DNA from 3 places in the Streptomyces sp. NPDC014864 genome. Region 1 is predicted to be linked to each of the others. Evidence: riboswitches for the same ligand, from Rfam matches in the RefSeq annotation. Region 1 holds a riboswitch; each other region holds the start of a gene.
What was found. A riboswitch is a leader RNA that binds a small molecule or an ion and turns the genes downstream of it on or off. The one in region 1 is predicted to bind cyclic di-AMP.
Positions count from the first base shown of each region.

Region 2: another riboswitch for cyclic di-AMP. It lies ahead of ACF1A5_RS31975 (peptidoglycan DD-metalloendopeptidase family protein); the one in region 1 lies ahead of ACF1A5_RS00675 (transglycosylase SLT domain-containing protein).
Region 3: another riboswitch for cyclic di-AMP. It lies ahead of ACF1A5_RS30980 (M23 family metallopeptidase); the one in region 1 lies ahead of ACF1A5_RS00675 (transglycosylase SLT domain-containing protein).

Region 1 is NZ_JBIBWT010000001.1:138,682-140,933, reverse strand. It holds gene ACF1A5_RS00680 (polyprenyl synthetase family protein) at 1-287, opposite strand, end outside; cyclic di-AMP (ydaO/yuaA leader) riboswitch at 989-1,118, shown strand; gene ACF1A5_RS00675 (transglycosylase SLT domain-containing protein) at 1,123-1,608, shown strand; gene ACF1A5_RS00670 (HAD family hydrolase) at 1,708-2,252, opposite strand, start outside.
Region 2 is NZ_JBIBWT010000028.1:4,603-6,854, forward strand. It holds partial or broken gene ACF1A5_RS31970 (tyrosine-protein phosphatase) at 1-409, opposite strand, end outside; cyclic di-AMP (ydaO/yuaA leader) riboswitch at 931-1,087, shown strand; gene ACF1A5_RS31975 (peptidoglycan DD-metalloendopeptidase family protein) at 1,092-1,997, shown strand; gene ACF1A5_RS31980 (SGNH/GDSL hydrolase family protein) at 2,214-2,252, shown strand, end outside.
Region 3 is NZ_JBIBWT010000025.1:17,024-19,275, reverse strand. It holds gene ACF1A5_RS30990 (dihydrofolate reductase family protein) at 1-342, shown strand, start outside; tRNA gene ACF1A5_RS30985 (tRNA-Met) at 441-514, shown strand; cyclic di-AMP (ydaO/yuaA leader) riboswitch at 883-1,040, shown strand; gene ACF1A5_RS30980 (M23 family metallopeptidase) at 1,052-2,083, shown strand.

The DNA of each region.
Region 1 (2,252 bases):
ACGTCGTCGTGGTACAGCGTCGCCAGGTGGGTGAGCTCCACGACCACGGCCGACGGCACGATCCCCGGCGCCTCCGGGTCACCGAACTGCGCCGCGAGCATCACGAGCAGCGGCCGGAACCGCTTCCCGCCCGCCCGTACGAGGTGCTGGGCGGCCTCCGTGATGAAGGGGACCTCGCTCTTGGTGGCCTCGAGCAGCCCTTCCTCGACAGCCGCCAATCCGGCCTGGACATCGGCTTCCAGAGCCTGGTCCCGCACGCTCAGCCCGAACGGCCCGACGACGGTCACGAGGGGTCTCCTGTCTGCTGGTGTCTGCTGGCGATTACACGGTTTGTCGATAGGTCGCTGCCCTCACTCAAGTCAGCGTATCCGGTCACGTTTCGATCACCGCTAGCGCCCACCTATACAGGCCAGGCGGTATCGGATCACGCCCGGTATGCAAGTGATCCATACATATGACCGCATAAATATCGACTCGCCCCTTTCGATCCCCCCGCACCACGTTCATACACACCCGTACGCCACCCTCCCGCCGAACGACTCGCACCGCGGCACACTCGTGGCACCCGGGTGACACGCGAGCCATCCGCCGACGACGTCCGGCACCGCCCGGATGGATAGGCGCGACGAAGTCCGATTAGTCCACCTTGCTGCCTCAAATCCCCTTGGTCGCAATTGCTCTTCGCCGACTTAAACCGTGAGTTGGGTCACACGATCCCCTCACCTTCCCTCCGGTCGCATACCCGCGCTTCCCCTTTCCTCGCAGGCGAGTTGACCCTGTGCGAACGCAAAGGATCAAGTACCTCATTAGCCGCACATCAAGGTCAATAGGGACGAGCTGTGAATCGCCTACTTGTTCAGGACATGTGCTCTCGCATACGTTCCGGGCCACCGGGCGGACGCCGAATCCTGCCGCCGCCCATGAACCCATCGAACGAACCACGCATGGCAGGAGCGGGGGACCCAGGTAAGTCGCCGGGCCGGACGCCGTACGTCGCACACCGCATGTCGTACGCCGCGCCGGAACGGCTCGGGGTGAAGCCGTGCCCTCAGGGGCCACGGCCGGGCGCCTCCCCGCCCGAACCCGACAGCTCACCTCGCAGGCGACGGAGAGGAATTCACCATGCCTGCCCAGGGTCTGCTCCGCCGTCCCCGCGCCACCCGCCTCGCCCGCGCCCTCGCCGCCGTCGGCACCGGTGCCGCCGTGCTCGCCCTCCCGCTCATCGGCGCGACCAACGCGTCCGCGGCCACCACCTCCGCCCCCGTCACCGCGAGCACACTCGGGTACCCGAACAACCTCGACGGCTGGATCCGCGCGTCGCTCCGGGTCATGGCCAACAAGGGCATCCCGGGCACGTACAACGGCATCCACCGCAACGTCATGCGCGAGTCCTCCGGCAACCCGCTGGCCATCAACCTCTGGGACTCCAACGCGCTCGCGGGCATCCCGTCCAAGGGCCTGCTCCAGGTCATCGACCCGACGTTCACCGCCTACCACGTGCCCGGCACGGCGTGGAACATCTACGACCCGGTCGCCAACATCACGGCCGCCTGCAAGTACGCGGCCACCCGCTACGGCTCCATCGACAACGTCTTCGGCGCCTACTGACGGACGCCGGTGGGCGCTCCAGCGGCGCCCACCGGCCGCCGGGGCGGGCACCCAGCGGCACCCGAGGTGCCAACGGCGGGCGGAGGCCTCCCGGAGCGCCTACCGCCCCGGGAACAACCGGTCGAGGACGACGGCGATGCCGTCGTCCTCGTTCGACAAGGTGATCTCGTCGGCGACCGCCTTGAGTTCGGGGTGGGCGTTGGCCATGGCGACACCGTGGGCGGCCCACTGGAACATGGGGACGTCGTTCGGCATGTCACCGAAGGCGAGGGCGTGTTCACCGCTCAGCCCCAGGTGTTCGGCGGCCATGGCCAGCCCGGTCGCCTTGGTGATGCCGCAGGGCTGGAGCTCGACGGTTCCCGGGCCCGACATGGTGACCGTCGCCAGGGAGCCGACCACCCCGCGCGCGACCGCCGCCAACTCGTCGTCGGACAGCACGGGGTGGCGCAGCAGCACCTTGCTGATGGGCGCGCTCCACAGGTCGTCGCGCCGGTCGACCCGCACGGCGGGCAGCGTCGGGTGCGGCATGAGATACCCGGGCTCGGTCAGCGTCAGCCCGTCCACCCCGTCCTGGTCGACCGCCGCGTACACCTGCCCCACCTCGGCCTCGATCTTGCCGAGCGCGGTCTCGGCCGGCTCCCGGT
Region 2 (2,252 bases), on a different contig from region 1:
CGGTGCGCTCGGTGATGATCATGCGGTAGGAGGCGATCATCCGGTTCGCCGCCTTGCCGTCCGCGAGGATCGTGCGCAGCTGGTCGAGGTCGCCGTCGCGGACCATCCGCCAGAACTCGGCGCCGTCTGCCGGGTCGCTCAGCGGCAGGTTGACGTTGCGCACGCCGGGCAGCTCGACGTCCGGGCCCTCGAGCTTCTTGTCGGCCGCGTTGCGGAAGTCGAAGATCGTGTGCAGGCCGAGGGAGGACAGAAAGGCCGCGTCCCGGTCCGTCGCGTGCGCGAGGTGGCCGCTGCGGAACAGCACTCCGTGCCGCACCCGCCGTCCGTCCACGGTCGGCAGCCCGCCCACGTCGCGGAAGTTGCGCACTCCGGCCAGCTCTGGTTCGGTCGACGGGACCTGCTGCGTCACGGGGGCTCCTCCCACTCGGTCGGCCCGGCCCGAAAGGCGGGGCCTGGGCCCGCCGTCACGGCTCGTCGGCGGGCGCGCCTTCCGACGATACGACATGGGTTCCCAGGGCAACGGCCTGGCCACGGGCGAGGAAGCCTCCCGGTCGGCGGCTGCCCCGCTCCGCGGCGACGGCCCAGGCGATCCACCGCCCTTCTTTCGCCTTCCTGTCCTATATGGGCAATTTATCGGTATTGAGCTATTAGGTCCCAACTCGTCGGCCCCTGGGGGCTGCTGACGGGAGGTGACGTGAGCAGCGTCATACTCGTGACCCACGGTGGTCCGCCATGTCCACGTAATTACGGCGCCCTCTCTGCGGGTTGACCAAGAGGGCGCTGATCCAATGCACGGAGCGTCACGGGTTTTGCCCGAATTGGATCACGATGAGCCCCTCTGAGCGGAACCCGCCGCTTGTCCGAACACATCCCGCTCGCTTACGTTCCACCCCGATCCGGACGGACGCCTCATCCTGCCGCCGTCCGGGGCCCGCACACCCACCCGTGCACGGCAGGAGCGGGGGACCCACAGGTACAACCGCCTGTTCCGGTCTCCGGAACGGCTAGGGGTGAAGTCGCGTCCCGCGCGGCCGGGCATCTCCAGCCCGAACCCGACAGCTCACCTCGCAGGCGCCGGAGAGGAATCCGCCATGCCCGCGAAGGGTAAGCACCGCCGTCCGAAGACCCAGCGCCTGACCCGCGTCCTCGCCGCCGCCGGAACCGGTGGCGCCGTGCTCGCACTGCCCCTCATAGGCGCCGCGGGAGCCCACGCGGCCCCCGCGCAGTCCGTCACCGAGCAGACCGTCCGCAGCGCCCCGGCGGCCGCCAAGGCGCCCGCGGCCAAGGGCGCCGGCGCCCGGACCTACACCGTCCGCGCCGGCGACAGCCTGTCGGGCATCGCCGAGAAGCAGCACGTCCGCGGCGGCTGGAAGCAGCTGTACCAGGACAACCGCCGGGCCGTCGGCGACGACCCCTCGCTGATCCACCCGGGCCTGAAGCTGACGCTCGGTCACGCGGCCGCCGGCGCCACCCGGGCGCCCGCGGCCCCGAAGCCCGCGACCGCCGGCTCGTCCGCCGCCAAGGCGAAGACCGTCTCCGCCGCCCAGGTGAAGACCGCGGTCGCCCGCGCCGAGCGGACCGCAGCCACCGCCTTCACCCTGCCGGTGACCGGCGCCGCCGTCGGCACCGGCTACCACGTGGCCGGCAGCCACTGGTCCAGCGGCTACCACACCGGCGTCGACTTCGTGGTCCCGACCGGCACCCCGGTCAAGGCCGTCGGCGCGGGCACGATCGTCTCCGCGGGCTGGGGCGGCGCGTACGGCAACCAGGTCGTCCTCCGGCTCCAGGACGGCCACTACGCCCAGTACGCCCACCTGTCCGCGCTCTCCGTCTCGGCCGGCCAGGCCGTGACCCCGGGACAGCGGCTCGGTCTGTCCGGCGCCACCGGCAACGTGACCGGCCCGCACCTCCACTTCGAGATCCGCACGACGCCGAACTACGGCTCCGACGTGGACCCGGTCGCCTACCTGCGCGCGCACGGCGCCCCCGTCGCCTGACGCACGCGCCCCCGCCACCACCTGCCCGGCACGCCGCCGAAGGCCGGACCCACACCCCCCGGGTCCGGCCTTCGGTGTGCTCTATTCCTGTTCGGCCACATTCACCCAGTGGCTTATCTCACCGTCCGTCAACCCTTGCCTACGGTCGCGTAGGTCACATTCCAAGGTGAATCATGGGCCGATGTGGCAGACGATTCGAAGAGTGACAGCAGAGCAGTGATCGGGTCGTACGTGGCGGTGGGGGACAGCTTCACC
Region 3 (2,252 bases), on a different contig from region 1:
ACCGAGCTCGCCCGGGGCCATTCACGGGAGGGTGACGACCCCGTCGTGCACGCGGAGGAGGCGGCGCTGGCCAAGGTGGACCCGGCGGACCCGCGGCTGGCCGGTGCCACCGTCTACAGCAGTCTGGAGCCGTGCGCCCGGCGTGCCTCCCGGCCCCGCCCGTGCGCCCGGCTGATCCTCGACGCGGGTGTACGGCGGGTGGTCACGGCCTGGCGTGAACCGGACACGTTCGTCGAGGGCGCCGACGGGTCCGGGATGCTCGAGGCCGGGGGCGCGCGGACCGTACTCGTCCCTGAGCTGGAGGAACGGGCCAAGGCGCCGAACCGGCATCTGACCGGCTGAACGGGCCCGCGCCGTCGGCCCGGTAGCGGCGCGGGGCGGTGGCCGGACTCCATGCGTGTGCATTCGGCCCCGCGGATGGGGTACAGTTGGTCTCACGACGCGGGGTGGAGCAGCTCGGTAGCTCGCTGGGCTCATAACCCAGAGGTCGCAGGTTCAAATCCTGTCCCCGCTACTGAAGACTCAGGGCCGGAATCCGATCAAGGATTCCGGCCCTGAGTGCTTTCGTCCCACCGTGTCCTCCGGCCGGCCCTCAGGTCCCTGGAGGACGCCCTCGGCGCGTATGCCCGGTCGGCGGGTGCCGCCCTTGATCATTGTCACGGCGGGTGAGCGATCCGTGCCGGAGCGCAGAGAAAGTGATGCACCGTCAGAAATCCGGTGCCGCGGAGGGCTGGTCAACTCGCCCGATTTTCGTCGCGCATGGCCCGAACGTCTGACCAAAAAGGTTTAATGATCAAGCCGGACGGCTTGGAATCAGAGGCTCGCGTCTATTAACGTTCGATAACGCAGCGCGGTCGTCCCAGCCGTCACAAGCGACGGCTCCGTGCGCGCGCGCCGAATCCCGCAAGGGAACCGGGGAACCACCAACTTGGGGTGAATCGGGCGTCAACCGCCGTGCTCGCACGTCTGGTTTACGCGTGTAGGAGACCTTCCCGCTCCGAACCCGTCAGCTAACCCGGTAGGCGAGACGGAAGGAAAGGAGCACGCCCGAGTGGCGTCCAACCGCCCCGCCCCTGAAGCCCCGTTCGTGCCGGGTCAGCGCACCGAGACCTTCGGCTACGGCAGTCACCCCACCGACGAGGGCCCCTGGGAGGAGTGGAATCCCACCGAGGAGTCCGTCCGGCCGGTCCGGGGCCGGCACCGCGTCTCCAAGCAGCGCGGCGGTGGGCTCGCCCGCAGCTCCACCGTCCTCGGTGTCGGCGTCATAGCCGCCGTCGGCGCGGGTGGCATGGCCAGCGCCCACACCGGCAAGCCGCCGGTGTCCATCTCCATGCCCGACCTGCCCTCCGTGGGCTCCCTCTTCGACGACGCGCCCGCGGCCCCCGAGGGCTCCGCGACCGCGCTCAGCACCCTCGGCACGAGCACCGCCGAGACCACCGAGAGCGCCTCCGACGCGGGCGAGGCGCTGCGCAACCGCATCATGGCGCAGGCCGAGCAACAGCAGGCCCAGGTCGAGACGAAGGCCCAGGAGGCCGCCGAGGCCGCGGCCGCCAAGCAGGCCCAGGAGGCCGCAGCCAAGGCGCAGCAGGAGGCCGAGGCGAAGGCCGCCGCCGCGAAGCAGAAGGCGGAGGAGGAGGCCAAGCGGAAGGCCGAGGCCGAGCGCCTGGCCGAGCTGGCCAAGCAGTACACGCTGCCGACCCCCTCGTACACGATCACCGGCACCTTCGGCCAGCCCGGTTCCATGTGGTCCTCCGGCTACCACACCGGCCTCGACTTCGCCGCTCCCACCGGAACCCTGATCAAGGCGATCCACAGCGGCACCATCACCGAGGCGGGCTGGGCCGGCGCCTACGGCTACCGCACCGTCCTCACCCTCGACGACGGCACCGAGCTGTGGTTCTGTCACCAGTCCTCGATCAGCGTCAAGGTCGGCCAGAAGGTGAGCACGGGCGACGTCATCGGCCGCGTGGGCGCCACCGGCAACGTCACCGGGCCGCACCTGCACCTGGAGGTCCACCCCGACGGCCAGGCCACCGGGATCGACCCGATGGCGTGGCTGCGCGACAAGGGCCTCACCCCCTGACCCCACCGGGTCTGCGCAATCTTTTCCCCACGGAGCCGCTCTGGCCGGAACGGGCGGCTCCGGCGCGTTTGTCGATGTCTTCCATCGCTCTCTTCGCACGCTCGGCTCGTCCGACCTCGAGGTCTTCCTCCTCGCCCTCGGCGGCAACGTCTTCGGCCGGACCGCCGAC